2 regions of the Clostridium sp. MSTE9 genome follow, and region 2 is predicted to be linked to the other one. Evidence: a T-box and tRNA genes for the amino acid it is inferred to sense, from the RefSeq annotation. Region 2 holds a T-box; the other holds one or more tRNA genes.

Region 1 (10,658 bases), on a different contig from region 2:
ATTTGAGTTATAACGCCAAAGGTTCGGTAGACGGCAACAAACTTACAGCCACAGCGAGAACGAATTTTGGAGCGTTTCAAATTGCGGGGACTAAAATAACATAAGAAAAGCGCCTGCCGAAGCAAGGCGCTAAAAAAGGCATCCGCAATAAGCGGATGCCTCATAATATTTTGTCCCGTGTAACGCCCGGGTTATCGACTGCTATACCTGCTTTTGTTGTTTAGTCTATAGAACAGTTTAAAATGACTACAACACCGAAATCAATGCTTTCGGCTTAGCATGAAAAGATAGGCTTTTTGGATTTTTCTAATTAAATTATTATACTATATTTCTCTTCATATGTCAATAGCGTCTACTTAAATCGGTTTATTGCTCCGCAGTGCATTACCACGGAGCAATTTCAGAAAGGAGTCCCGGCGATACCGGGGATGAACCTTGAATACATTTATCCATAATACTATTTTACAGCTTTAAATCCGTACATTTCATACAATTTTAAAAATCTGTCAAGTTTTCTTCTAGGGTACTGCTCATCGTGGTGCCCGATTTTAAAAGCCACCTGTTGCCAGGTCATCCCCTATATGCAGTACAAAGTGACAATCTGCCGTATTTCGCTGTCCTCAATACTGGCTATAAACCGATCCAGTCTTCCAGCTCGTCTTGACACCGGCGCTCATGTTCCGCGATGGCTAACCGGATTTTCTGGAGACGGGCATCACCATCGTGATACGCTTCGGTTTCCGTAGGAGATACTCCGCATATCGTAACGCTGTGCTTTTGGTACGGAGGATATTTGCCCGACGCCTCCACACAATTCGGAGTTTTCATGCTGCGCATACGGTTACGGATTTCAGTGCGCTGCTCTTTCAAAAGCTGGATTTCACGCCTCAGATCGCGCAGCTGGGATAGTTCTTTTTTTGGTCAACACCATTCACCTCTATTTTTATCAATAATTTTTCTTGACATTTTTGTAAATGCGTGATATATTAAATGAGTATTCTAAGTGTACGATTGTCTCACATTTTTTGTAAGTCATTCACATTGTGATGGTTTACATAAGATGTGAGTTTTTTTATACCATGAGTGCTAATAAATTTATGGAGGTACCAATTATATGAATAATGGTACAGTAAAATGGTTCAATTCCGAAAAGGGCTTCGGCTTCATTACCAACGATAACGGCAGTGACGATGTGTTCGTTCATTTCTCTGCAATTGTTTCCGAAGGCTATAAAAGCCTCAATGAAGGTGACAAGGTCACTTTCGATACGGAACAGGATCCCAAAAACAGCCGCAAACTGCGTGCTGCTAACGTACGTGTAGCCTAAATCATTAGGCTCTTTCCGACAATTAGGCAGATTTATTAATTTTAGTAATGTTTTTGCCTTGCGTAGCATATACTACTATTAGTCTTCTTTTACTGCTTTGCTGATTGACGCGAATTACTGCGGCAATAGGCGGCAGACCAATTGTAGTATCCTACAATGAAAGTCTATGCTCCACCGCTCCTTAATGGGGCGGTTTTTTATTACATAGGCATTCATACTTGAGACATATTTTTTTAATATTATGTTAACAAATATATTGATGGGGGTCTGGACATGAGCCAAAATGAAAAAGCGGTCCTACAAAGCAAGTTAGCGGTGTATTCAGTCTGCTACCAGGAGGCCAAGAAAGCGGAGGACCTTAAGCGTATGGTGCGTCTAGGAACGATCATGAATGATTTAAAAAATGAATTATCCATACTGGTAGATTAGGCGGCAGCTCTTGCATGATAGCAGGAGCTGCTTTTGTTTTTGTCTACTTATCTCTGTACAATGCATCTCCATAATCTTCACAAACGTTCGCGACGCCTCTGCGTAATACTTTGCAATCTGCGTTGTGACAATCTTCGCATCGTCTTTATACGCCAGCTCGTTCAGAGCGTCGCAGATGATTTTCACGATGTTGTCGCGGTCCGGCTTTTTCGCGGGGCGAAGCATGCCGGAAAGCATCTCTGCTTTTACCCGTTTACTCTTGCTCCTGGACATCGGGTAGTGCGCTGTGATTTTGATGAAATAGCCTGCAATAGCCCTTGCCGCAAATCATCACTTCTTTGTCATCATATGATTCAAAAGGGGTAATATCACTTAAAACCGATTGGCTCATACCGAATTCCACCCACAATGAAATAGATAGAAATCTTATTTAAAAAAGTACGCATTTTTCTGCATAGGAATTTTCAAAGAAAATGTAATGTATGTCTGTTTTCTTTCAGTATATAAGAAGAAACCGCATCGGACAAAGGCTTTGTGCGGTTTCTATTAAAAAGCTTTGCTATGCAGCACTCTTTTATTCTTGTAAATGAGATAAAATAGCGTCCTTTGCGTTAAAGTAATAAGAATTAGAGCCCACCACATCTGTAATTCCGGCACGGTCCAGCATATCTTTTACTGTTGGCTGAATACTGGAAAACAAGATGGTAACTCCCTTGTTCTGCTGTTCCCGGCAATAATCCAGCAAAAACGCAACGGCAGAGGTGTCAATAAAAGGTACGCCGCGCATAGACAGAATCAGCACATCTGCATCTGCCTGAGCCAGCCCGGTTTCAAGCTGCTCCAGTGAGCCGAAAAAGACGGCGCCGGTAATATAAACTACCTGAATATGACGGCTGGCCTCTGTGGGCAACTCTAACCGTTTTGAATCCAGCTCGCTGACAGAAATTTGCAGATTTGAAATATGGATCACAAAGATTGCAATCGAGAATAGAACTCCCACGGCAATGGCTATGGTCAGGTCGAACAGCACGGTGGTCAGCATGGTAATCACAAATTTTGAGATGCCGCCTTTGAATTTATGAATGCATAAATATCGTATGCTTTCCCACTCATTCATACGCCATGCAGTGACCATTAACACACCCGCAAGCGCCGCCATAGGGATTTGGGACATAAGGGGGCTAAGTAAAAACATAGACAACAACAGAACCACGCCCTGTATGATGCCGGTTAATCTGCTTTGACAGCCCGATTTAATGGCTACGCTGGTTCGGGCAATGGCTGCTGTGGCGGGCACACCGCCAAAAAAGGGAAGTAACAGATTACCCACACCTTGTGCCACCAGTTCCCGGTCAGCATTCATTCGTTCTCCCTTCATACGCCCTGCTGCTGCGCCGCATAACAGGCTTTCAATCATACAAAGTACCGCAATGCTGACTGCAGGCAGTAAAATAACCTCGGGTTCCATCTGCAACAAAGAGGTAAGGGTCAGGCGGTTGGTATGTATCAGTGTTTGAGGAATCGCGCCTACGGTCTGCACAGGTAGCTCAAATACCGCAGAAAGCACCGTGGCAGTGATTACCGCAGCCAAAGAGCCTGGCACTTTGGCACCCAATTTTACAGGCCAAAGCATCATCAGTACAATGACAAACAGGCCAATTGCCAGTGAGTACCAATTGGGGGTTACTCCCCTTTGCACCATAGATGCCACACGCTCCAACGCGTTGTTCCCTGTCAGGGTTACCCCAAATAAATTGCCTGCCTGTCCCAGTGCAATGATGATAGCAATGCCGGAGGTAAAGCCCGAAATAACAGGGGAGGGCAAAAAATACACCAAGTTCCCTAAACGGAAAAGCCCCGCCAGTATTAGCATAAGGCCTGCCAATAAAGACGCAGCAAATAAGGTGTCTAATCCATAACGGGCTGCCAAAGGAACCAAAATGGCTGTCATGGCGCCGGTAGGGCCAGAGATTTGAAAGGATGCGCCAGAAAGGGCAGAAATAATAAAAGCAGAAATAATTGCTGTAATCAGACCAGCAGCGGCATCTGCACCACTGCCTACACCAAAGGCCAATGCCAGCGGTAAAGCAACAGCCGCAACGGTAATCCCCGAAAGAAAATCCTTGCGCAGTGCTGTGGGCCCATATCCGTTAAACTCTCTTTTTAAATCTGCCGCGTAATCCGTTACCAAGTGAAACAATTGACTCCCTCTTTCTTAAGCTGATCATATCAATCCAGACCTTTAGAATGATAGCAAAATGCGTGGGGGGTGTCAAATAAGCTGTTGCGCTCTTTCATAACAAAATATCAAACAATATGAAATCATTCATACAAGTTTTAACTTTTGTTCTTAACTTATAATGATATCATCCAAACAGTAAAATCTAGAAAAGAAAGATACCCAAAGAATTTTTACTCGTAGTCAATTCTTTGGAAACATCAATAGTTTCATACAGAAAAACTAATTTTCAAAAAAGAACTCCGTAAAGAAAGAAAATCTTGAAACAGGCTAACGTTTCAGTGGTTCCATTTCGCTTTCTACCCTGTTTTGGGGTATTTCGGCACATAGCAAAACCTGCATGGTCTCAACAGCCATGCGGTTTTTTCGGTGGAGGAGGGTTGATTCGAACCACCGAAACGTAACAGATTTACAGTCTGCCCCCTTTGGCCACTCGGGAACTCCTCCATATTTACCTTTATCTCAAACAAGCAACGGCATCTCTCCGCTCTTGCTGACCGTCGAAGCGTGGAGCTGATGGACGGACTTGAACCCCCCGACCCGCTGATTACAAAACTAGACCGAGGAGTTTTGAGAAGTGTTAAGAGAGGCTCTGAAAGCCTTGAAATACCCGGAAATACTGGATTCTTTCTTATTTTACATCCACTGTGATATCGGTGTAAAAAAATAGTATGGATACTAAGTAGATATCTCAAAACTAATAACAACTTTTTCTCATTATGTATCACTGAATTTATTATGCATCATATATTCATATATAAAAAACCAGATAAATTCTCATTTTTAGTTGATTTATAAAATATAAGAAAGTAAAATGGAATTAATGTAAATATTTGGTATTTAGTTTTCATTATAGCAATAATGGGAAGCTTGTCTGACTGTAATTACTCATTTATTATCTATTGCATAAACGCTTATGAGTTAGCTTTCATATGAAAATAAACTGCGGGCTCATTGGAGTAGGAGGAAAAATGAACGAAAAAAATAATACAAAATCACTAATTGTGGGGTGGGTTATAACCTTAATTATCACATTGATTGGTGCATACTTCGCATTTTATATTTCACGCTCCACTGTCGATTTGAAATACACACTTTCAGAAAGAATTGTAATCAATACACAAGGCGAAAGTGTGCAGCAACTTGAAATTAAAAATTTAGGTAATGCATCTGCTGAGAAAATAGTTATCAATTTAATCGGTGATATTAAAACTCATTCAATAACCAAAAATGTTGAAAATGATGAAGTTCAGGAGTTTTCTAAGACAGATGGTTTGCAAATTGTTTATCCTGAATTACCTCCGCAGAGCAGCATCAAAATTGCACTGACCTCTACAGGAAGAGATGGTAGTAAAGTTTCAATAAGTCATAGTAAAGGTGTAGCAAGTGAAGCGCTCTCCTCCTCATCGCCAAGTATCATAGGCATAATTTTAGCTATTATTTATTTTTTTATGATCGGATTTTACATTTGGTTTAATATTAAGAACACTTTTATTTTCATATGGTCCAGGCGTGTAATGAGCAAATATAATATAGAAAAGGTATTAGAACGGCCTTTACCACCTGTATTTTTAAAAAAAGAGTGGAATGATATAAGAGAATTTGCATTGCAACAAGTATCAGTAGAAATTATAGATGAGGCAGACGAACCATTTTTCCCTGTGGCAAGCAAAAATTGCTTTAAATTCCTTGAAGAAAAGGTGTTTGTTAATTGTGTGTTTTCAGATGAAGAAAAAATGAAATTAGTGAAAACTGCACAAGAATCTGTGGAGTTATTAATTCACATGAAGTGTGATAAAATATACAACTTATCTGAATTTAAAGATTTATTGAAATTAGATAAGCCAAAACTTTTCCTCGAAGAAAATTGGAGCAGTTTACGAGATGAAGTAATCACTTTCTATTGCCGTGCAATAACTAGAAACGACTCTATGTATTTAAAAATAAGTAAGATAGATGATTGCGAAACTATAAAAGTATTATCCTGCAACTTGGATTTTTTAGATGAAGGAGAACATACAAATTTTACAAAAACTGTTAAGGATAACTTTCTTAGAACTCTCAAGCAAGAGATTCACAATTTACAACCTTACAGTCAAAAAGATATTGAGGCACTCTGTCAGACACCAAAACCCCCATTCATTTTACAACACGAGTGGGATGAAGTTATAGCAGTTGCAAGGCAGAAATTTGCACTTTTGAATCTGCAAAAGGTGTCAACTTGGAGCATGAGCAAGGAGGAGTGCGAGGAAATATTCGCACTTGACATTCCACAAAGCTTGCAAGGCAAAGAGTGGATCGAATTCATGGCGCTTTTAGAGAAATATTACAGTGTTTTTGCATTTGAGGTCTTCTTAAAAACATTTTCTGTGGAAAAGGTTGTTGAGAATTTCCAAATAAATCACATTTATAATTGGGATGCAATACAAGAAATCTTCAGAGAAATAGAAAATTCTTGTTATATTCAAAAAGCTATAATGTCGACGCCTAATGATCTGAATGATATTATGAAACCAGAAAGTATCAGCGAACAATTGGCAAATTCAATTGAAACATACATCAAGGAAAAGAAACTTCTCTCAGAAGAATTAGCAAATGCAAAAAAAGAGCGCATTCAGTTTACTGATTTAAAAGAAAAGGTCTTAGCTCAATTGGAATTCATTAATACTGTTTTAGAAGTCCCTTTATCTATTGAACGCGTCGAAGATTATGAAAACATATTTTCCAAGGGAAACTATGAGAATCTTAAAAAGATTGCTAAAATTTTAAAAACTGATTGTCAATGATGAATGAAACATATTGTTATCAGTAACTTCGCATTATGTTTATTATATGAAATTCCAATTAGTGAATCGACCAGGATACGGAAATTGCTGTATCTCTTTACGATTTAATTCCAGTCGCTTCCTATATTTTAATAATTACCCCATTCTTGTTGTCAAACTGCCAGAGAAATATCAGTACTATAGACGATTCATTCTGTGCACGGATCGCCCGCACCAGCATCTGAGTCGTCAAACTTGACAACTCTGATTTTTTTCTGCTGTTTTTTCGATTTGCTCGTTTATGCTACTTTACTTAACTTAACAAATAGATACTATAATAACACTCGCAGACCCGCGCATTGATATGGATTTTTTTCCTTCATCCGTGTATGATAGTTTCATCAAGCCAAAAAGATAGGAGTATAACAATGCTACACGATGAACACTGCGGCTGCAACCATGAGTACCCCCGCCAGACTGATGCCCATGCCGTGCCGGTTGAGGTGACGGAAAACCAAAAGGACTTTCTCCATCAACTCAGTCACAACCATTATCTGCCCGTGGCCCGGTTCACGATAAAGGATAGCCGGGAGGAAGATTTTGTCTCCACCGCCCTGGCGCCGGTTTTCCTGCGCTCGGCAACCGACGACATGAAGACGGTCAAAGAGGCAGGGGCTTTCCTGCAAAGACTGGAAGATTTGGGCCTTGTCACCCTGGATTACGACATTCCACTGAACGGGTACGGTTATGAGGAATACAAGGAAAGCGCACTCTACGAGTATTTCTGCGCAACGGTGGCGGAGGGGGCCTCCAGACCCAACTTTTTGGGCAATACCCCGGTGCTGGAGCTGGGCAGCATAGTGCTGACTGAGGCGGGGGAGCAGATCGCCGCCGCTCACTGTGACCAAAATCATCATCACCACGGGTAGGAAGATTGAAAGGCGTTTTGTTGGCGGAACGCCCTTAAGTCCCCCTCTGGATGATTTCGTTTTGAATGGGAAACCCTGCTTTTCGACTATCCAAAACCTTGATTTTACAGGATTTTTCATATAAATGCTGTAGTACCACTCGCACCAAATGTTAAGCCCGGGAATCCGCATCAATGTGGGTTCCCGGGCTCTCATTTCTCTTGAAAATACCATTTGGAGGCTTTATTGGGGGTTTACGAGTGAAATTTCAGGGGCAGGGCAAAGGCGATCGTCTCCGATGCCGTGGCCTATACTTTCTCAAAAATATGGGCGTAAATGTTTGTTGTAGTGAATACCTGAGAGTGACCCAGGGCGGTAGAATCCGTCTTAACATCCACGCCGTTTGTGATCAGTAGCGAGGCATTCAGATAAAGTAAAGAGCAGGAGAATCTAATGATTCTCCTGCTCTTGCTGTTCCTTATCCCATTTGTCTTTTAGAGCACTTAAAAATACAGGTAGTTTCGAAGTGCTTAAGGGGATAAATATCGCACTGTCAATGATGTCGATGTATGCAAATTTATCATCTGTATGTATTTGTATGATATCCTTAATACTAATTTTTTTAACTGTGACACTTGTCGAAAAGATGATTTCCTCATCAGACAAATAAAGGGTCTTATTATTTGTAAAAAAATCTTTCCCAAGCTTCATGATGTTCGCTTTCGCTTGTTCCTTCACAATAATGTTATGTAATTTATAATTCAAAAAAACCACAGCAATTAAAATAAATGCAAATTCAATAATAACCTTTACCGATGCGTGACTGGCTGCTAAAATCGTTATGAAAAGTCCGGTAAGAAGCAACGCAGCTGTGGTAAGAATTCTCTTGTTATTTTTTTTTGCTGACCTCAAAGCAAATTCAATATAATCGCATTCAGTAAAGTTGTATGTTAGTTTCATTTCCTCGCTTCCCTATGCCAATATCTTACCATTTTGCCGTAATTTGTCAATGCACTCTTGGCATGAAAAAAGCAAGTGATATTCTATTTCTATTCTAAAAGTGGACAATACAGAATTAATTGATCCCGCAGAAGTAAACAGGGAGTCTGCAGGATCTTTTTTCTCCTGATTTTGATCGGACGAATATACAATAAGCTGGTTTGCAAATGCCTGCTGTGACCGCTTTGGAGGCATCAACTCGTTTAAAAGCGGTGAACGCAAGTATGAGCTTTCAACTGATCGATTTCGATGTGCATGTGCAGGAAAATGCGAACCGAACAGCTGTTTTTTATGTTGGGGATAGAACAGTTCCTTATCTTTGGGGAAGAGATAACAGCAAAATGGTATCAGACATAGAATTTGATTTCATGTAGATTTGATGTACGGTTTAAGCTGATCAGTAAGGGGAAGAAGGCTTTGATTAACGGTTCCGAACAATTATTAAGATAACAGCTATCAAAAAGCAGTGATCTCCTTAGCCGGATGATTTCGGTTGAGGGGATTTTGTATTTATTAAAATCTGTTCTCAGATAAGAGAACTCCCTTATCTGGATTTATGTTATAATACAAGCGAGTAATGGGGGGAAGTAGTGATGAACGATAATTGGATGTCCGTAATATCCGCTTTATTAGGTACAGTTTTGGGATACTTTCTAAATTTTACAAAGGAGTATTTTGAAAAGAGATTTCAGACAATTGTATCCTTTAGAGATGAAACGCATCTCATAGAGAATCAAATAAAATATCATTTCAAGCATATTTTGATATAGTCAATAAGGGCCACCAAACCGAATGTGTTAATGAAGTCCTTGTGCAGCTTCTTGCAGTAGAATCTGATTATCAAGAATATTTTCGACCGACAATCGAATTAGTAATAGAACATAAAGATGCATCGAACAGTGTAATTTTGATTCCTCCAAATCAGGCGCTGACTTTAAAGCTTTCCGTACAATTAGAGAAGGATATCAATAATCATTTATTATTTGGAAATGTCGAAAAAGCATTATCGTATAACGCGGTCGCCTGTTTTAAATTTCTGAATAGAGACAAGGAGATAACGTGCGATATCCCTGTTTTTGCAATAATGGAAGCTTCATAATGAATTAATTTTTAAAATATAAATTCCCCTGCCGGCTAAAAGCTATTAAAGTAAACAACAGAAGAGCCCGTGGATTTCATCCAGTGGGCTCTTCTGTTTTATTGTCTATGAGGAGGTTATCTATTAATAGGTTGATCCGCGTTATCATGTCTTGATTTCTGAACAAGATTAATAATTAACAACAGAATGATTGATCCTATTATTGCTACAACCAAGCTCCAAAGATTAAATCCAGTAAACCCTACACCAGTAATAAGGTTAAATACGAACCCGCCAATAAATGCACCTGCAATACCGATGCATACATTAGCGAAAGCCCCCATTTCTGAATTTTTACCAACGATCATACTGGCGATCCATCCTGCTAACGCACCTAATACAATCCATGTAATGATGCCCATATGATTTCATCTACTTTCTAAATTATATTTTTGTCCAGGTCTTTCTCTACTTAGAATAACCGATTGATAAAAATTTATGAATTTATCAATCTAAATAAAAACCTTCTCAATCGATATTTCTTCCATCCGAGGATACATTTTATACAGGCCTTCGAAAAAAAATCAATTTTATAAGAAATAGAAGAGGCATAGTCCATAAATAGAGTGTGTTTTTATTTGAGGATTGCAGCAATTGCCGCAATAGACAATCCTAAGGGAATCTCTCTTTTGATGAGGGAAGATGATTATGTATTCGAGGTCATTGTAATAATAATATGCGATCTGACAAATTTTGCAATTCTGCGATTTTATATTTATTTTGTTGTAATTGGGTATATCCGGTAATATAATGAATTTAAGGTTGATGATTGAAAATGGCGAATGACAGATTCTGGCAATCATGTGAAGCTTGGTATGAAATTTTAAATGTATTGGGCTTGATAGGGACATGT
Region 2 (19,470 bases):
CGAGGTTCTGTTTGCCGGCCCCGACGAGATTTTGAGCATCACTCATTCGGCTCAATCCAAAGAGATTTTCGCAACAGGCTCTATCAATGCCGCTCTGTTCCTAATCGGTAAACCTGCGGGTTTATACAACATGAGCGACCTGCTGGCCGATCATAAGGAGGAATCATGATGCCAGGAGCGACCATTGCTTCGTCCAGTGAAATTACCCTGATCACTTTGCAGAACTGCTCGGCGAATATTTCCTTTTTATCGGAGATATTCGAAAAGATCGCAGCGCTGGAAGTGAATGTCGATATGATTTCCCTGTCCCCCACACAAGGGGCCTTTACCTCCCTTTCGTTTACGATTGCAGATGAAGATTTGGGAAGAATGCTGCAATTCACCTCTGAGCTGCAGGCAAGACATGAAATCAAAATGATCGTCAGCAGCGGCAACAGTAAAATTACCGTGAGCGATCAGCGTATGAAACATACCCCCGGTATTGCGGCCGCAGTATTTGCAGCAGCAGCCCGTGTTTCGACCGATGTACGGATTATCACCACGTCGGAAGATGAAGTGTCTTTACTGGTTACCTTTGCGGATTATCCGGAAACCCTGACCGCCATTGAGCAGGCGATGAGAGAACCACAGGACTAAATTGATTTGGGAGAAATCCTGATTTAAAAAAAGCACCTGAAGCTTCTTTGAAGAAGCTTCAGGTGCTTTTTGCGTGGTTCCATTTCAACTAAAAAATGACACATGACTGTTTTGATTCAAAACGATGTGCAGCACAGAATCCTTATTGCTATAGTATCCGCTGTTTTGGGAAAACTGAGTGCAGAGGAGGCGTTTACAGTGAATATGGGTTTTGATGCGGTTTATTACGAACCGGCTGCACTTCATTATGAATTGGGAAAAATGCTCCGGGCCAAATATGAAAGCTTGCCTTGGATCGAAATTGAGAGCCATAACCGGATACCGGAATTGACGGCTTCGGAAAATCGGGACTTTCCAAAGCTGAAACAGCATCTGATCATCGGCCTGAGAAAAACACATAAATATGTGCCGAATTATAAAGTTTCCGACTGGCTGGTACCGTATACCTCTTCGGGGTGCAGAGCCATGTGCCTGTATTGCTATCTGGTATGCAATTATAACAAATGTGCCTATCTGCGCCTGTTCGTAAACCGTGAGCAAATGCTGGACAGAATTTTGAAAAAGGATGCCGAAGCTCCTGCGCCGCAGACCTTTGAAATCGGCAGCAACAGCGATTTGGTGCTGGAAAACACCATTACGGATAATCTGATTTACACCATCGAGCGTTTTGCGCGTGAGGGCCGCGGACACCTTACCTTCCCCACCAAATTTGATATGGTAAAACCCTTGCTGAGCCTTGACCACGGAGGAAAGACCATATTTCGCATGAGCATCAATCCGGAGGAGCTCATCCGCCGCATAGAGCTGGGGACATCGCCGCTGCATGCACGCATTGGGGCACTGAATGATATGGCGGAAGCAGGGTATCCGGTGGGGATGTTACTTGCGCCAATCATCCTGGTGCCGGACTGGAAGCGCCTGTATGGGGAACTGATCGAGCAGCTGGCGGAAGAACTGAGCCCAAAGGTGACGCAAAACGGTTTTATAGAAATTATCTTGATGACCTACAGCTTTGTTCAAAACGCCATTAATACGGATGCATTTCCCAATGGTGTGGAACTGTTTAACCGGGAGACGATGACCGGGCGTGGGCGCGGCAAATACTGTTACCGAAACGATATACGCGCAGAAGCCGAGTCTTTTTTACGGGAAAAGCTGTCCAAAGAGCTGCCGAATATGCCGATTTTATATATATCATAGACTGTCTGTGGTAGATTTTAATTATAACTTCACTTGATTTTATGATAGCTGACCGTTAGAATTTGTGATCGATCAGGTGTATAAAAAGGGCCACGCGTTTTCGCGTGGCCCTTTTTGCAAATTCCATTATCAATTGCTTTTATCATTGCAAAAGTAAAGCTGAAGAAAAGTCCCTCTTCCCTGCTACCCGAATGCGTAAATAATAAGCGGGAACACATAAACCCCGGCCAGAACAGCGCAGAATAAAATCCGGTAGGCCCACAAAGCCAGCGGTTCCAGCGGCCTCAGGTAACGGTAACCACCCTTTCTTAAAAACAGCCAGAATCCCAGGAGTGCGAAAATACCCAAGACGGAAAGAAGAATACCGGGCTTCAGGCCCTGCGGCACAAACGTGATCGTTACCCTGTTTTCTCCCTGTTCCAAAGGAATGGCGATCATATCGCCGAACACCTGAGATGCTTCGGCTGATTTTTCTTCATTTACCTGAAAAGAATATCCCTTCTGGTACGAAAGAGGCAGCAGCAAATAGGGATTATTGCCTGAGGCCTGCACAGTTCCGGAAATGCTGTTCCCGTTTTGCGTCAGCTGTACCTTAGGCGCGGAAGCCTCGGCGGCGTCAAGTGTTTCCAAATTCATACCGAACACGCCGAACGATTTCGCATGGAAATCACGAAGAACCGAAACGCGGATGTCTACGGTTTCATCGGTAAAGGTACCGAGATTGAGAAGTCCGTTTTCCTGCTGGGTCGGATACTGATATGCCACCGTTTCGTCATTGACAGAAACACGCAGGCTTTTATAGGCCGGTTCCGTCAGATGATTGGTGACCTGATCGAAGCAGTCCAGATACAAGGTCTGCGTTCCCTCCACCAGGATGTGGTATTCCAGATCGCCGTCCTTTTCGGAATTTTCCCGTACCAGCTCCATCTGGGAGCCGGTGTCGTACACAAACAGATTTGTTGTAGAGGACGGTTCATATTCCTCCGTCAGCTGTTCCTCCGAACCAAATACCTTTGTAAAAAGATACTGCTGAATTTCGCGGCGGGTCATGCTGGGCAGATCCTGCAGCCCACTGATGTCGTCGGACTGAATGACGGTCCCAAAGGACATCAGTTCCTGGTTCTTGACAAGAGCGTAGCGGTCATTTTGATAAAGGATATGATCGCGGTCGGTCGTTTCGTACTCCCGCTTGATGGTATAGCGGTTTCCCCACAGGGCGTCCGTCAGCTCGGTACCGCCGTGGGAGCTGACCTCCATCCAGTAGGAGGAATACCCCATCCGCTTCATCGCGAACATAAAATCCTCGTCTGTCAGCGAGGTATAGTGATTGAGCGTTGGGTAATTGATCCCACCCAAAAGGTTGACGTCAAAATACTTGTGTCCGTTTTTCACCCGGTACAAATCGGTGTCGTCTATTTTATCTTTCAGATCGAACACGGAGCTGTAAAAAGACACCGGATTTGCCGCCGAGCCGATAAACACACTGCCGGAAAATACGGATTCACAGCAAGCCAGCAGTAATAGAAACAACGAGAAATATTTTTTAGTCAGATATTGATGCTGGTACAAATACAGAATCAAATAGTAGCACAGGATGGCCAGCACCGTAAACAGCAGAAAATAGAGCACGGCGTTTTCATCCAGCCAAAGAGTTCTGGTGTAGACGCTCAAATCGCGGTAGCGGTAATACAGAAGTAGATATGCCACCAGAGACATGCAGGCAAAAAGGAAAATGCCAATGCCGATTCCCGGCCAATCCTGATGCAGGAAGCGCCCTTCCTCCCGATTTAGGTCGGAGATCGCCTTGGCCAAAAACAGAAGGCCGAGAAGAGCCGTCATATATCCGTACCGTGCCGGGAAAGCCTGATAGCTGCCGGTGTGCCACATTTTATTGATCGGCTCGATAAACAAAGGCACAACAAGGAGTACCCACAGAATCAGCAGACTGCGCATGTGGGAATCCTGCCAGCATTTGCGCGGGTTCAAGCACGCCAGTGCGGCAAACACGCCCGCACTGCAAAGCAGAATGGGCAGCGTGGTATAAAAGCTGGTCAATAGTGTGCCGGAGGAAATGCTCTCGATCAAACCGACGGTGCGGGCCGACGACAGATATTGAAACAGAGACGGCAGCCAGACCACACCGGTGGCCAGCAATGCGCAAATTGTGGAAATCCCCAGCAGAAGAACCGATTGTCTTCTCTCCTCCACTTTCTCCTGTGTCAGGCGCAGATAAATTCCGAACGCCAGAACTACAAAGAGAACGACCATATAGGTCAGGTAAAAATTCAGAACCATGATCGCCGCCAGACTCAGCGCATAGCAAAGCGGTTTGCGCTGCCGGATCAGCCGGTCCAGCCCGATCATCAGGATGGGAAACATCGCCATGACGTCGAGCCATACCATGTTCTGAAAATACAGCATGGTGTACCCGCCAAAGGCATACATGATCGACAGTGCCAGAATCTGCACGGTGTTGAGATTGGAAAACCGATGCCGGAAAAAGAGCGCTGCGGTAAACGAGCATAACGCCATTTTCAGCAGAACGAGGATGTTCGCAAACAGATACATCTGCTCTGACGGAACAAACAGTACCAAAAAGGTAAACGGGCTCGATACAAAAAAGAAGAAAACGCCCAAAAAGCTCATTCCGCCCGCATTCTGCGTGTTTAAGAGGAAATCGGCGTTTCCCTTTAATATGTTTTGGAAATCGAGCAAAAAGGGAATGACCTGCTGCTTCATGTCGCACCAGGCCAGGGTCTGATTTTCGAAAGGATACAGGTCAAAGAGGAAGAACAGAAGCAATGTCAGTGCGGCGGTTGCAATCGGAGCGGGCCAGCAGCGACGTTTCATGGTTCCTCCCCCTCTCAGTTCTGAAAAATATCTCATTCAATACACCTTGTTTCTTCCCCCGCCAAAGACAGGGGAAGAAACAGCAAAATAAAATCAATCCAATCTGAAAAGCGGTATGCCTTTATTTTTGGAGGATCACCTTGTGGAATACCTTTTTGCCCTTTTTAATGATGACAAAGCCCTTTTCAAAATCAGCCGCTGTCAGCACATGCTCAACTGCGGTGATCTTCTGGTCATCCACCGAAACGCCGCCCTGCTGAATCAGTCTGCGGCCCTCGCCCTTGGACGGAATCAAACCTGCTTTGATCATTACTTCCAGAATGCCCATCGAACCGTCCGCTAAATCAGAAGCGGAAAGCTCCGTGCTGGGCATGTTATCGGAATTTCTGCCGCCGCCGAACAGGGCCCGCGCGGCTTCCTGCGCTTTTGCGGCTTCCTCTTCCCCATGGATCAGCTTTGTCACCTCAAAGGCCAGAACCTCTTTTGCCTGATTCAGCTCGCTGCCGGTCATCGCCTCGTACTCTGCGATTTTAGAGAGCGGCAGGAAGGTCAGCAACTTCATGCAGCGAACCACGTCCGCGTCATCCACATTGCGCCAGTACTGGTAGAAATCGAACGGAGAGGTTTTTTCGGGATCGAGCCATACGGCGCCTTTTTCCGTTTTGCCCATCTTCTTGCCCTCGCTGGTGGTGAGCAGCGTAAAGGTCATGCCGTAGGCTTCTTTGCTCTTCATGCGGCGGATCAGCTCGACCCCGCCGATGATATTGCTCCACTGGTCGTCTCCGCCCATTTGCAGAATGCAGTTGTAGCGCTCGTTGAGCTCGAAAAAGTCGTAGCTCTGCATGATCATGTAGTTCAGCTCGAAGAAGGAAAGCCCGCGCTCCAGGCGCTGCTTATAGCATTCCGCCGCCAGCATGCGGTTCACGGAAAAATGCACGCCGACCTTGCGCATAAATTCAATATAGTTCAGGTTCAGCAGCCAGTCGCCGTTGTTTGCCATAATCGCCTTTCCCTCAGAAAAATCGATCAGGCGGGACATCTGCTTTTGAAAGCATGCGATATTGTGGTCAATATCCTCTTTCGTCAGCATTCTGCGCATGTCGCTCTTCCCGGAGGGGTCGCCGATCATGCCGGTGCCGCCGCCGAACAGCGCGATCGGTGTGTGGCCTGCTCTCTGCATATGCGCCATGACCATGATCTGAACGAAATGCCCTACGTGCAGGCTGTCCGCTGTCGGGTCAAAGCCAATGTAAAAAGCGATCTTGTCCTCATTCAGCAGCTGTCTTACCTTTTCTTCATTTGTGATCTGGGCGATCATGCCCCTTGCTTCCAGTTCGTCAAATACTCCCATTTTCCATTTCCTCCAATTCAGTCTGCAAGGGGAAAATAAAAAGCCCCCTGCGTTTTTCTCCTGCAGAGGGCGGAAATTCCGCGGTACCACCTCAGTTTACCGCAGCCTCACGGCGGCGGCCTCACGGGTAAAAAATTACCCAAACGCGCTAACGGGCGTACCCCGGACGAGCCTAAATCCGGCAATCTGCCGCTTTCTCAGCCCGACGGCTCAGGAATGTATTTCCGGGAAGCTTCCGCCCCTGCTTGCACCAACCGCAGGTTCTCTGTACCGGCCGCTTTCCTGTACTTTTTTCCATCTTCGCCATTGATTTGCATTATAACGAATGTTTTTTGCCTTGTCAAGCCCCGGCCTTTCCCGGCGCCTGCTCCGCGAGCCGAAGCATTTCGCGGGCGTTTTCCAGCATCAGCTCCGTAACGGGGAATCCGCCCATAATGCGCGCCAGCTCGTTGGCGCGGCCCTCAGCATCGAGCGGGGTGATCTCTGTGAAGGTGCGGTCCTGCTGCTGTTTCTTCTGAATCAGCAGATGGTTCTGGGCCAGGGCGGCGATCTGCGCCAGGTGAGTCACACAAATCACCTGATGTCCCTCGGCGGCCTGACGCAGCTTGAGGCCCACCTTTTGCGCGGCGCTGCCGCTGATGCCGGTGTCCACCTCATCAAAAATCAGGGTGTCCACTTCATCTTTCCCCGCAAGCACCGATTTAATCGCCAGCATAATGCGAGAAAGCTCACCGCCGGACGCGATTTTTGCCACCGGCTTCGGCGGTTCCCCCGGATTGGTGGAAAGCAGAAACTGAATCTTGTCGCAGCCGGTCGCGTTGAGCGGGCAGCGCTCCTGCTCCACCTCAAACGAAACTCCCGGCATATTCAAAAACTGCAGTTCCTTTTTTACGCTCTCGATAAATCTGGACGATGCCTTTTTACGCTGTGCGGAAAGAAGCTTCGCAAGGCGGATCGCTTCTTCCTTGGCGCTTTCGTACTGCTCGTTCAGCTTGGCCAGACGTTCATCGGAAAGCTCAATGTTCTGCAGCTCGGCGCGGCAGTTTTCAAGATAGCCCAGCATGTCCTCTTCTGTCTCGCCGTATTTCAGGCTGAGCCGGTACAGAAAATCGAGCCGGTCTTCAATCTGTTCCAGCTCCGCGGGATCATAGTCCAAAAGCTCCGCGGTGCGGCTTAGTTCCGCGCTGCAGTCCTGCAACTCGTATTCCAGATTTTGAAAACGGTCGGACAATGACTCGGCCGACGGAAGATAGCGCTTTGCATCGAGCAAAGCGGAGCTGATCTGCGCCATGGCGGACAGAACGCCGCCCTCTTCTTCTCCATCGAGCAAAGTCCGTGCCAACTGGAACTGCTGTGCCAAACGTTCGCTGTTGCGGTACAGTGTGCGTTTTTCCGTCAGCTGCTCCTGCTCGCCGGGGCGCAGCGCGGCTTCTTCCAGCTCCTGAATCTGGTATTTGAGCAGATCCATCCGGCGCTCCTTCTGCGATTCGTCCAGATCGAACGCCTGCAGCTCGTCGCGGATCCGGCACATATTCCGGTAAGCGTGTTGGTATTCGCCAAGCAAAGGCAGAAGCTCGCCCACACGGTCTATGTACCGAATATGCAGATCCGGTGAAAGCAGCTGGTAGCTCTCATGCTGCCCATGGGTATTGACAAGGAACGGGGCGATCTCTTTTAATACGGATACCGTGGCCGGCCGGCTGTTGATGCGGCAGGTGTTTTTTCCCGTCTGGCTGATTTCCCTTTGAATCAGGACATTGCCTTCCTCATCGGCGGAATAGCCGAGCTCTGTGAGCTTTTGCAGGACATGGCCGTTCGGCGAGGAAAATACAGCGCTGACAAAAGCGGAGGAAGCCCCGGTGCGGATCAGCTCACGTGAGGTTCTCTCGCCCAGAATCGCGCCGATCGAGTCGATCAGGATGGATTTACCGGCGCCGGTTTCTCCGGTCAGCACATTAAAGCCGGCGTCAAAGTCCAGCCCGCATTTTTCAATAACAGCCACATTTTCGATATACAGCTGCGAGAGCATCTGCTATCACCTGCCAACAATCAGTTTTTTAAGGTCCTCTGTCAGCTCGAGCGCTGTCTCCGGCGTTTTGCACACGATGAGCACGGTGTCGTCGCCGGCCACGGTGCCCACCACCTTTTCCCAGCGAAGGCTGTCCATTGCGGCGCAGACGGCGTTGGCCATTCCCGTCAGACACTTGATGACCACAAGGTTCATGGCGTTGTCCACATCCACGGCGGAATCCTCAAACAGCGAATAGAATTTTCCGGAAATATCCCTGGACGGCTCCTGACTGTTTGCATAACGGTACTTTCCGTCTGCAGACAGAATCTTAACAAGGCGAAGCTCTTTGATATCTCTGGATACCGTGGCCTGCGTTACATCGAAGCCAGCCTCTTTCAGCCGGCGCAGGAGTTCCTCCTGCGTATCGATTTGATATTCGCTGATCAGTTCCAGAATTTTCGTATGACGTCTTGTTTTCATGTCACGCTCTCCGTTCTGAAAGTTTTTCATTCACTACTTCGTAAAAGGTTTGATATTTCAGGTCGATCAGGCTGACCGACCGGGCAGACTTTTGAAAGCGTACGCATTCGTCCCCTGTTACGGGAATCGTCGTTTCTCCGTCGAGAGTCAGAAAGATTTCACTTTGCCCATTCGGCACCGCGTTGATGTGCAAAGTGGTGTCCTCACCGAACACGACCGAGCGTGTCATCAGAGAATGCGGGCAAATCGGGGTCAGCAGCAGGCAGCGCATCGCCGGTTCGATCACCGGGCCGCCTGCGGAAAGAGAATACGCCGTAGAGCCGGTCGGCGTTGCAACGATCAGGCCGTCCGCACGGTAGTGACAAAGATTGTTATCGTTATAAGAAACCTGAAAATCGAGAATCCTGCTTTGGGAACCGCGGGATATCACCCCTTCGTTCAGCGCGTAATACACATTTTGATACTGCTCGCTTTTTAAAGAAGCCTCGAGCATCAGGCGGCGCTCGACCTTATAGGTGCCGTCCAACAGCTGATGCAGACGATGCAGCTGGTTCGGCTCCAGACCGGCGACAAACCCGATTCTGCCGGCATTGACACCCAGAATCGGCTTGTCGGCCAGAGCGGCGTGCTTGGCCGCGTGAATGATCGTACCATCGCCGCCTACGGCAATGACGATATCGCATGCAGCTATCATGCCAAGAAAATCCTCAAAAAATTCAATATCGCGGTACGGAAAGCTGCTGTACAGAGCTGCGTCCATGCAGACATGGATTCCCAGACGGCGCAGCTCTTTGACAAGCTCCTGCGTCACCTGTTCCGCATTTGTTTTTGTCAGATTAGGAATGACTGCTGCAATCAATGTGTATCACCACCGTTTAGCTCGATGTGGGATTGCTCCACCAAATCCGGCACGGATTGTCCGCTGGCATCCTCCGGATGTTCCGATTTCTGCAAATAGATCAAATACTCAATATTTCCCTCCGGCCCCTTGACCGGCGAGAAGGTAAGTCCCAGTACGGAAAATCCATGCGCAAGGACGAAATCTCGAATTTTGACAATCACCTGCTCGTGGACTGCCTGATCGCGAACCACACCCTTTTTTCCGACATTTTCGCGCCCGGCTTCAAACTGTGGCTTAATCAGGCAAAGCGCCCTCGCGTTGTCGGAAAGAAAGGTTCTTGCTACCGGCAGCACCAGAGTCAGAGAAATAAAGGACACGTCCACACTGAAAAAATCGATGGGATCCGGCACCTGCTCCGGGGTTAAGTAACGCACGTTCGTTCGCTCCAGGTTCACCACCCGGGCGTCCGTGCGCAGCTTCCACGCGAGCTGACCGTAGCCGACATCTACCGAATACACCTTTTCGGCGCCGTTCTGCAACATGCAGTCGGTAAAGCCGCCGGTAGAAGCGCCAATGTCCATACAGGTAAGGCCCGAAAGGTCAAGTGCGTACAGTTCGATCGCTTTCTCCAGCTTGAGACCGCCGCGGCTGACATACCGCAGCCCCTGCCCGCGCACCTCTATGGCCGCGTCGGCAGGGAGCATGGTTCCCGGTTTGTCTGATTTCTGGTTATCTACATAAACGTTCCCCAGCATGATCAGGGTTTTGGCCTTTTCACGGCTTTCTGCAAAACCTTTTTCAAACACAAGGGTGTCGAGTCTTTTTTTCTCCGTCACTTTAGATACTCCGTTTGAATCCTATTTTTCATGCCTTCGCTGTCCAGCCCCAGCTCAGCCAAAGACTGGCGCATGGTAGCATGCTTGACAAAGCGGTTTTCCACCGCCTGCAGGGTTGTTTTCCCCGCATAATTTTGCTGGTACATCAGGTACAGAAAATGCTCGCCTACCCCGCCCTGCCGGACGCCTTCCTCAAAAAAGAAGGTGTGACGGGCATTCATGCAGGCATTAATCGCCTGCGGGTCCACTGGGTGGATACGATTGAGCTTGATGATCCGAACCGAAATCCCTTCCTTCTGCAGCTTTTTTGCCGCAAGACAGGCCATAGAAAAGATTCTGCCGTAGGTGACCAGCACCACAGGCGCTTCGGTGTCACCGTATTCGTCGAAGGAGTTTCCCGTAATCGTGAAATCCTTCGGCTGATACAATTGGCCCCCGCGGGGATAGCGCACTGCTGTGACTCCGGGACACTCGTAAACTGCCTGATGGAGCAAAAGCTCCAGTTCCTCATGATAGGCCGGGGAAAAAATCGTCATGTTCGGGATGGCGCTGAGCAGGGAAACGTCGAACAGTCCCTGATGGGTTTCACCATCCTCACCCACGACCCCGGCGCGGTCGATCGCGAATGTCACTTTCAAATTCTGCAAAGCAGCGTCGTGAATCACCTGATCGATGCTGCGCTGCAAAAAGCTGGAGTACACGGCAAACACCGGCAGCATTCCGCCGGCCGCAAGCCCGCCGGCAAAGGTAACAGCGTGTTCCTCCGCGATCCCCACGTCAAAGAAACGATCGGGAAACGCTTTGTGGAAGCCGACAAGACCGGTTCCGCTCTCCATGGCGGCCGTAATCGCGCAGATGCGTTCATCCTTTTTGGCCATGGCGGAAAGACTTTTTCCGAATACCTTGGAAAAATTCTCGCCGGAAGCCTGCGATTCCCCCGTTTTGATGTCAAAGCAGGAGACCCCGTGAAACGCGTCCGGATTTTTCTCTGCAAAGGTGTAGCCCTTTCCCTTTGCGGTAATGACGTGCAGCAAAACGGGCCGGTTGATCTCTTTTGCGCTTTGCAGTACAGAAATCATCTGTTCCACGTCGTGGCCGTCATACGGGCCATAATAGGCAAAGCCCATATCCTCAAACAAGGTGCCCTTATAAAGCGCCTGCTTGAGCAGGGTTTTGGATTTTTGCAGAACATTGCTGATCGGGTCGCCGAGCACCGGCAGGTGATCGAGGATTTCCTCTACGGTTCCCTTTGCCTTCAGGTAGCCCGGCTGCGTACGGATGTGTGCCAGATACCGGGCAATGGAACCGACATTTTTTGAAATCGACATTTTGTTGTCGTTGAGAATGACGATAAAATTTTTCGGGAAACGCCCCGCGTTGTTCAGGCCCTCATAGGCCAGACCGCCGGTCAGGGCGCCGTCGCCAATCACTGCAACCACGTGGCCGGGGTCATTGTGAAGATTTTTTGCATTGGCCAGCCCCAGAGCAACTGAAATGGAGGTACTGCTGTGCCCCGAATGAAACGGGTCGCAGTCGCTTTCTTTGGGGTTTGGGTAGCCTGAAAGCCCGCCCTGGGTACGGATGGTACACAGCTGCTTTTTGCGCCCGGTCAGGATTTTGTGGGTGTAGGACTGATGCCCCACGTCCCACACGATATTGTCAAACGGAACATCAAAGACATAGTGCAGAGCAACGGTGAGCTCCACAACTCCCAGATTGGATGCCAGATGCCCGCCGTTCTTCGCCACAGTGCGGATAATCTCCTGTCGGATTTCTCTGCACAGTACGTTCAGTTCATCCATTGTCAAGGATCGCAGATCCCTTGGGGATTCTATGCAATCTAATATTTTTCCCATCCAAGAAACCTCTGTTCATTGTAATGAAGGCGTCATCCGGTAATTCCGCTGTGCCGTTTGGCTGCCTCCAGTGTATTTTGCAGCAGCATGGCAACCGTCATCGGGCCGACGCCGCCGGGTACTGGCGTGATGTAAGACGCAACCGGCTCCACCGAAGCGAAGTCCACGTCACCGCACAGTTTGCCCTCTTCGTTGCGGTTCATCCCAACATCGATGACGACAGCACCGGGGCGAACCATATCGCCGGTAATCAGACCGGCCTGCCCTACGGCACTTACCAGAATGTCCGCCTCGCGGCAGACCTCCGCCAGATTTTGTGTTTTGCTGTGGCAAATGGTAACGGTGGCGTCCGCGTGCAGCATCTGCATTGCCGTCGGCTTGCCGACGATATCGCTGCGGCCTATTACGACACAACGCTGCCCCGCCGGATCGATTCCGGATGCACGCAGCAGCTCCATAATCCCCGCAGGAGTGCAGGGCAGAAAAACGAAATCTCCGCGCATGATATGTCCAATGTTTTCCGGGTGGAACGCGTCAACATCTTTATCCGGCCGAATCAGGCCGACAAACTGGTTTGCATCCAGATGGCTTGGCAGCGGAAGCTGCAGCAGGATGCCGTCGATGTCCTCCCGGTCGTTCAGAGAACGAATTGTTTCTTCCAGCTCCTGCTGTGTGGCAGAGGCCGAAAGCCGATATAATTCAAAGTCAATGCCGACCTCTTCGCAGGCCTTGCCTTTGTTTTTTACATACACTTCAGACGCGGAATCCTCCCCTACCAAAATAACGGCCAAGCCGGGGGTGATTCCCTGTTCTTCCTGCAGTGACTGGATTTCTTCCGCGATGCGTTTGCGTACTGCGGCAGAAATCGCCTTTCCATCAATCAATTGAGCCATAGGTTGCCTCCCGTATTTTCCCCTTATTTCCGCTTCCCCACAAATTTGAGGCTCGGTTTATTCTTCGTGTGTATCGGCGGACTCCTGTGCGGGAGCCTCTTCCGTTATGATCTCTGTTGCTTCACCGGCTTCTTGCAGTGTGGTTTCGTTTGAACCGGTCTCTTCTGCCGAATCCGCTTCTTCCGGAGCCGCTGCATCCTCTGCGGATGCCTGCGATTGGATATCTTCAGAAAGAACTTCTTCTGTTTTTTCTTCCTCCAGGGCTTCCTCGGTTTCCTCTGATCCCTCTAATTCGGGCTTGGGAGTAATATCGCCGAAGATAGTGCTTTTCCCATCATCAGCTGCACCTTCCACCGCAGCAAGGGTAATTCCATTGAGAGCCATTACCTTGGGCGATCCGATGCCGGTCAGGCTGGTTTTGTTGCGGAAGATCGCCAGAAACGCCAGCGCAATCAGAACGGTGGCAGCAGCCAGAAGCTGAGAAACCCGCAGGTTCAGAACCGGAGCGATCAGGCTGTCGGTACGCAGCCCTTCAATCCAGAAACGGCCAAGACCGTACCACATCAGGTACAGCAGGAAAACCTGCCCGTCGTATCTGCGCAGCTTGGTCGCAAACAGGTGCAGAAGGCCAAAGCCCACGAGGCACCACAGAGATTCATACAGAAAGCAAGGGTGAACCGGGCCGTCGACGATCAGGCGCGTACGGTCGCTGATCATGCCCCAGGGCAGATCGGTCGCAGTGCCGAAAGCCTCCTGATTCACATAGTTGCCCCAACGGCCTACAGTTTGTCCAATCAAAAAGCCGAGGGCCGCCAGATCGAGAACAGCGGCGATTTTCAGGCCGCGCAGCTTTGCCATCAGCGCGCCGCAGAGCAGACCGCCGATGATCCCGCCGTAAATGGCAAGACCGCCGTTCCAAATATACAAAATGCTGAGAGGATCCTTCACGTATTGGTCGCCGGGATAAAAAATAACGTAGTACAGTCTTGCGCCGATGATTCCGCCGATCATGCCGACGATCACAGCGTCAATCAGCCTGTCCTGGTCAACGTTGAACTTTCTGCAGCTGAACATCAGATACAAAAAGGCCAGCAGAAATCCCATTGCAATAATGACGCCATACCACTGAATTGTAAATCCGCCGATCGAAAAGGCGGTTGGGTTTATGTTGAAGTCGAGCCCCATTTTTGGGAACTCGACGGTATGAACTTGGTACATGAAAGCTTGCCTCCAATTATTTGATAGGGAAAACCACTGACAGAGCAGAATTTTCCGTGAGGAGCTGTTCTTCCAATCGTTTCTGAACGTCCGGAAGCTGAACGGTAGCCAGCGCGTCGATATAAGAGAACAGCTCGCGCTCTGCAAACGTCAGAGAAATCATGGCGTTCGCAATGGCTTCGGCGCTGTTGAGCGCGGCCACATTGCGGCCGTACACGGCTTTTCTGGCCCTTTCAAAGGCCTCGGCCGGAATTCCTTCCTTGCGCAGGCGTTCGATTTCATCGCGGATTTCCTTTGCGACGGTATCCGGGTCTTTCGATTCCCCGGAGAAAATCACGGCGGCATAGCCTGGTCCCTCAAAGTATTCGCTGCCGAAGGAGGCGGTGTTGATCAGGTTCTGATCCAGCAGACGGCGGTACAGCGGAGATGCGTCGGAGGCCAGCAGCTCCAGCAGAACATCCGTCTGCGCCAGCTCCTGAACGTTACGGCGGCGGGCGGGCTCCTTAAAGCCAAGCTGGAACAGAGGAATCGTAACGGAAAGCTTCTGCTCCACACGATCCTGCACCACGCCGGCAGGCTCTTCCTCAAAAATGCGCTCTACCTGGGTCGGTTCGGAGGGCTTGAGCATTTTATCGCACAGCTCTAAAACGCGCTCGGGATCGATATTCCCTGCGACGCACAGAGCCATATTATTCAGATTATAAAAAGTGTGGTAGCAGCGGTACAAATACTCCGGCGTGATTTCTGCAATGCTCTCTACCGTACCGGCAATATCGATCTTCACCGGATGGTGGTGATACAGGGCTTTGAGCAGATTAAACATGACCCTCCACTGCGGGTCGTCGTCGTACATCCGGATTTCCTGGCCGATGATTCCCTGCTCCTTCTGCACGGTCTGCTCGGTAAAATACGGAGACTGAACAAAATCCAGCAGGATTTCGAGGGATTCATACACGTTCTCGGTGCAGGAAAATAAATAGCAGGTCATGTCGAACGAGGTGTACGCATTGGCGGAGGCTCCGGTTTTTGCATAACGCGCAAAAGCGTCTCCGTCTTCGCTCTCAAACAGCTTGTGCTCCAGAAAATGCGCAATGCCCTCCGGAACCGTGCTGACTTCCTGTTCATCGGAGCGCCGGAAGCTGGTATCCACCGAGCCGTAACGGGTGCCGAAAATGGCATAGGTTGAGTTGCTTCCCTCTTTCGGGTAAACGAAAATACGCAGGCCGCTGGGGTGTTTGACGCTGTAGTAGCTGTCCTGTACGCGTTCGTTCGTGATTTTTTCCATTCTCATTCCTCTGCCTCCTCCTTTCCGACCATGCGGTAGACCGTATCCAGAACGACGCGATTTGCGGCCTGAACCACCTGCTCCATGGTAACGGAGTTGATTTCTTCCGCCGCTTCTTCCGGCGACTGGATCTTTTCGCAGAATGCCTGGGAAACATACCAGTTTTCAAGGCCGCCCAGGTAATCCCCGACGGTGCGGTAGCTGTTGCCGACACTCAGCCTTGCTGCGAGAAGCTCTTCTTCCGTCACCTTCCCGGCACGGATTTCATCCAGCTGACCGAGAATTTCTGTCTGGGCACGATCGATATTTTCTGTTTCCACGCCGCTTTCAATCAGGATAATACCCTTATTCCAGTCATAGCGGGAGGCACAGTAGTAGCAAAGGCTCAGCTTTTCGCGAACATTCAAAAACAGCTTGGAGCTGGGTGTACCGCCGAGTACTGCGGACATCAGCTTTGTGGACGCCACCGCGTCCTGCGGAACGGCAGCTCCGGCGCGGAGCCCCAGAACCAGCTTGGACTGGGCAACCTCCATCGTGTCGGAAAATTCACGCGGCTTTGTCACTTCCTTGATGATTTCCGTGTGCAGTTCCGGCACCGGGTCGCGGTCGAGCTTTTTGAACGCGTTCAAAAAGCTGTCGTAAATCGGCACTGGGTCGCAGTCGCCGAGCGCCATGATCTCAATGCGGGCAGTGCGCAGCACGCGTTCCCATACCTTGGTCATCTCTTCTCTCCGCAGCGCCGTCACATCCTCACGGCTGCCATAGCGATTGATTCCAAAGGCCTCGCGGTCACACATCAGCTGTTCGCAGCGCAGACGCGCGAAAGTGCGTTTATCGTTGAAATCAGAATCGATCATTTCGATCGTCTGTCTTTTTTCCTGTTCAAAGCCGTCCTCCGGGAACAGCCCGTCCACAAGCGGCGGATCAAATAAAATACTGCACAGCAGATGCGAAAGCTCTGCTGAAATGCTTTCTCCCTCGAGCGCGTAGCGGTCTGCAAGACCGGCCGCCGCGATGGAAAGCACCTGAGCTTCCCCCAGCTTTCGCACATCGGCGTGAATCGCCGCGCCATACAGCTCTGAGAGGCGCTCATTCAAGCGTGTAAAATCGGGGTATTCCCGGCTTGCACGACTCAATAAAAAAGGAAGCAGCGCATTTGCTGCCGCCGTTTCTTTCTCCAAAGGCAACATGAAATTGACTGCAATACGCAGAGTTTTAAATCTGGTATCCTGAATACTGCGAAAGTTTATACCCTCAGTGACAGGATACTCCTCTGTTTTTATCATTTCTCTCATCTCCCTATCCGGTGATCAGCGGGGCGCGGGCAAGCTGCCCGATCCGGCCGCAAACCGCCGTTTTTCCTTATCATTCCCGATTTATATCGTTTTTAAGTGTAAACAGGACGTCAAAAAAAGAATATAACTTTAATCATTATTATATCATAAATTTCCAATATGAGTTTATAAAAATACTAAATCCAGACACAAAAAATATCTAACTGATGATTTGTGACCTTTCGATGTCTTCTCAGGCGTCGAAAGCTTTGTTTTATTCTATCATCTCCTCCAAAGCAGTTGATTCAAAATGCTCAGCTGCTTTTCCCTGCCGGACCGGATGATTCAATGTTCTCTCAGGCATCGAAAGCTCTGCTTTCGCCTATGCCGTGAGGTTATTATATCATCCCCAGCAAAGTAAATTGATTCAAAAAGCTCAACTGCTTTTCCCTACTGGATTGGATGATTCAATGTTCTCTCAGGCATCGAAAGCTCTGCTTTCGCTTGTGCCGTGAGGTTATTATAACACAATGCCTGCTTAGATAAAAGCAACAATATTCTAAATATTTTGTGAATCAAATCAAATGATGCGGTGCTTCAGCAGTCCGTTAAAAATATCTTCCCTTTTTCAATAGAAGCATTAACATCAGGTATCCGCTGACAATCAGCAAAGAAAAATTATAGCGCGACTGCAGTAAAACCAGAAAGCCGGCCAGTGCAACAGGAAGGATCACAAAAAAAGAAACAACCTCAACAATTTTTTCGCAGGTTTCTGCTGGGTATTTTTTGCAGAGCAGAGCATACAGAGTCTGGCCGCCGTCCAGCGGGCCGACCGGCAGTCCGTTTAAAAGGGCGAGCATCAGGTTCGCCGCGGCCAGATTCGCCAGATACAGCGAACTGGTCAACTCATACCCTATCCAGCAGAGCACAAAAAAGAACAGGCTTGCCAAAGGACCCGCCGCGGCGATCCAGGCATCCTGATGATAAGTGCGGCAGCTGCCGCTTTTCTGGCAGATCTCAAGACCAAACAGGCTCATAGAGAGTCGCTCCGGCGGAGTGCCCACGAGCGACATCATCAGCAGATGCCCGCTTTCATGCAGAATCACCGCGACCAGCCCGATTCCGGCCATTCCGCTTCTGTCTAAAAACAGGGACAGCGTTACCAGCGCCATAAACCAGAACTGCACTGTGACTTGGCAGCCACCAACCGTGAAGCGCATCAGACTGTCCTGTTTTTCAGCAGCGGCTGCGGATCATAGCAGACACCGGACAGAATCAGTTCAAAATGTACGTGCGGGCCGGTCGAATCCCCGGTACTGCCAACCAGGGCGATGGGCTGGGAATAGGTAACGATATCCCCCTTCTTTACCAGCAGTTTTTCACAGTGCGCGTATCTCGTTTCAATATTGGAGCCGTGGTCGATCAGAATGTATTTTCCATAGGAGGAATTCTCTCCGCTGAACTCCACCTTGCCGGGCATTGCGGGCACAATATTACTGCCGGCGTCGGCGGCGATGTCAATGCCCAGGTGAATGCCGCCGTCCCTCGGGCCAAAGCCGGAGGTGATTACGCCGTTTTTTACCGGGGTATCTAGAAACACAGAAACAAACACCGGCGTTTTGGAAGAAACACTGGTGGTATAGGCAATTCCAGAGACTGTAGAAGAAATATCCGGCAGTGAGGAGGACGGCGCGGAAGAAGGAGCAGAAGAAGCCGGTGCAGAGGATTCCGGCACTGAAGATTCTGGTACAGAAGATGCCTGCTTCCCCTGTTCTGCCGGAGAGGAAGAGAAAAACTGTACCCAGGTACGGGTAAAATGATTGAAGGATTCCTGCGCGATGATGGAATCCCCGGCGTGGCTCAGGTACCATTCGCGAATGCTCTGGTAGGCATTCCCGCCTGTGATTTTCAAAAGCATGGCGGTTACCAGAACGGTGATGCAAAGCAGCATTTGTACAAAGATCAGCATCTTTTTCGTCTTTTTCTTTTGCCGCGGCTGGAAATCCTCTTCGTCCTCTTCATATCCCTGGGGCTTTATGTAATGGTAATCGTAATTATACTCGTAGCCGTCCTCATCGATTCTGTCCATTTTGTCGTAGCGGCTGTTTGTATTGTCTGATTCACTGTAAATATCATTTGCCCGGTTCAAGATGATGTCATCGTCTTCCATGCCGTCTGTTCTGTTATACTTACGATTCATTTTGATATCCCTCCCGTCAACTCTATTTATATGACAGCAAGTACCAAAAGAGAACGCCGAACCTTTCCTCTCTCAAACAGAAAGATTTTCAGAGTAAGATACAAAAGAATTCTTTTGTATCTTACTCTGAAAATAAAAAAGGAACCCGCTGTTTTATAAACAACGGGTTCCCTGTCATTCAGAATAAAATTACTTTTTGCTCTTGATGTATTCGTCGATAGAATTTGCGGCATGTTTGCCCTCACCCATCGCCAGAATAACGGTTGCCGCACCGGTCACCGCGTCTCCGCCGGCAAATACACCCTCACGGGTGGTCTGCAGCGTTTCTTCGTTGACAATCAGGCAGCCATGGCGGTTTGTCTCAAGGCCCTCCGTTGTTCTCTGGAGCAGCGGGTTCGGCGAATTGCCGATGGCCATGACAACGCAGTCTACCGAAAGACGGAAGTTCGAGCCTTCTACCTCCACCGGCTTGCGGCGGCCGCTCGCGTCGGGCTCGCCGAGCTCCATACGGATGCACTCGATTTCGGTCACTCTGCCGT

The links. The T-box of region 2 lies ahead of tyrS (tyrosine--tRNA ligase). A T-box ahead of a tRNA ligase gene usually reads a tRNA of that ligase, here a tRNA-Tyr.
Positions count from the first base shown of each region.
Region 1: it encodes a tRNA-Tyr, which carries the amino acid that the T-box ahead of tyrS (tyrosine--tRNA ligase) is inferred to sense. The anticodon was not compared.

Region 1 covers NZ_AKFU01000019.1:21,425-32,082, forward strand. Annotated here, with positions in the region: gene HMPREF1141_RS04325 (hypothetical protein) at 1-104, shown strand, start outside; gene HMPREF1141_RS04330 (cold-shock protein) at 1,115-1,327, shown strand; gene HMPREF1141_RS04335 (RusA family crossover junction endodeoxyribonuclease) at 1,736-2,029, opposite strand; gene HMPREF1141_RS17480 (hypothetical protein) at 2,010-2,147, opposite strand; gene HMPREF1141_RS04340 (SulP family inorganic anion transporter) at 2,331-3,956, opposite strand; tRNA gene HMPREF1141_RS04345 (tRNA-Tyr) at 4,366-4,442, opposite strand; gene HMPREF1141_RS04350 (hypothetical protein) at 4,967-6,781, shown strand; gene HMPREF1141_RS04355 (hypothetical protein) at 7,189-7,689, shown strand; gene HMPREF1141_RS04360 (hypothetical protein) at 8,119-8,628, opposite strand; gene HMPREF1141_RS17275 (hypothetical protein) at 8,835-9,041, shown strand; gene HMPREF1141_RS04370 (GlsB/YeaQ/YmgE family stress response membrane protein) at 9,883-10,167, opposite strand.
Region 2 covers NZ_AKFU01000035.1:385,474-404,943, reverse strand. Annotated here, with positions in the region: gene dapB (4-hydroxy-tetrahydrodipicolinate reductase) at 1-169, shown strand, start outside; gene HMPREF1141_RS10745 (hypothetical protein) at 166-636, shown strand; gene HMPREF1141_RS10740 (spore photoproduct lyase family protein) at 841-1,836, shown strand; gene HMPREF1141_RS10735 (YfhO family protein) at 2,020-4,686, opposite strand; gene tyrS (tyrosine--tRNA ligase) at 4,808-6,037, opposite strand; T-box leader at 6,100-6,347, opposite strand; gene recN (DNA repair protein RecN) at 6,378-8,066, opposite strand; gene HMPREF1141_RS10720 (arginine repressor) at 8,073-8,528, opposite strand; gene HMPREF1141_RS10715 (NAD(+)/NADH kinase) at 8,530-9,387, opposite strand; gene HMPREF1141_RS10710 (TlyA family RNA methyltransferase) at 9,384-10,205, opposite strand; gene dxs (1-deoxy-D-xylulose-5-phosphate synthase) at 10,202-12,061, opposite strand; gene folD (bifunctional methylenetetrahydrofolate dehydrogenase/methenyltetrahydrofolate cyclohydrolase FolD) at 12,094-12,954, opposite strand; gene lgt (prolipoprotein diacylglyceryl transferase) at 13,012-14,172, opposite strand; gene HMPREF1141_RS10690 (pitrilysin family protein) at 14,189-15,463, opposite strand; gene HMPREF1141_RS10685 (insulinase family protein) at 15,460-16,647, opposite strand; gene HMPREF1141_RS10680 (peptidase M50) at 17,340-17,951, opposite strand; gene HMPREF1141_RS10675 (M23 family metallopeptidase) at 17,951-18,931, opposite strand; gene gltA (NADPH-dependent glutamate synthase) at 19,121-19,470, opposite strand, start outside.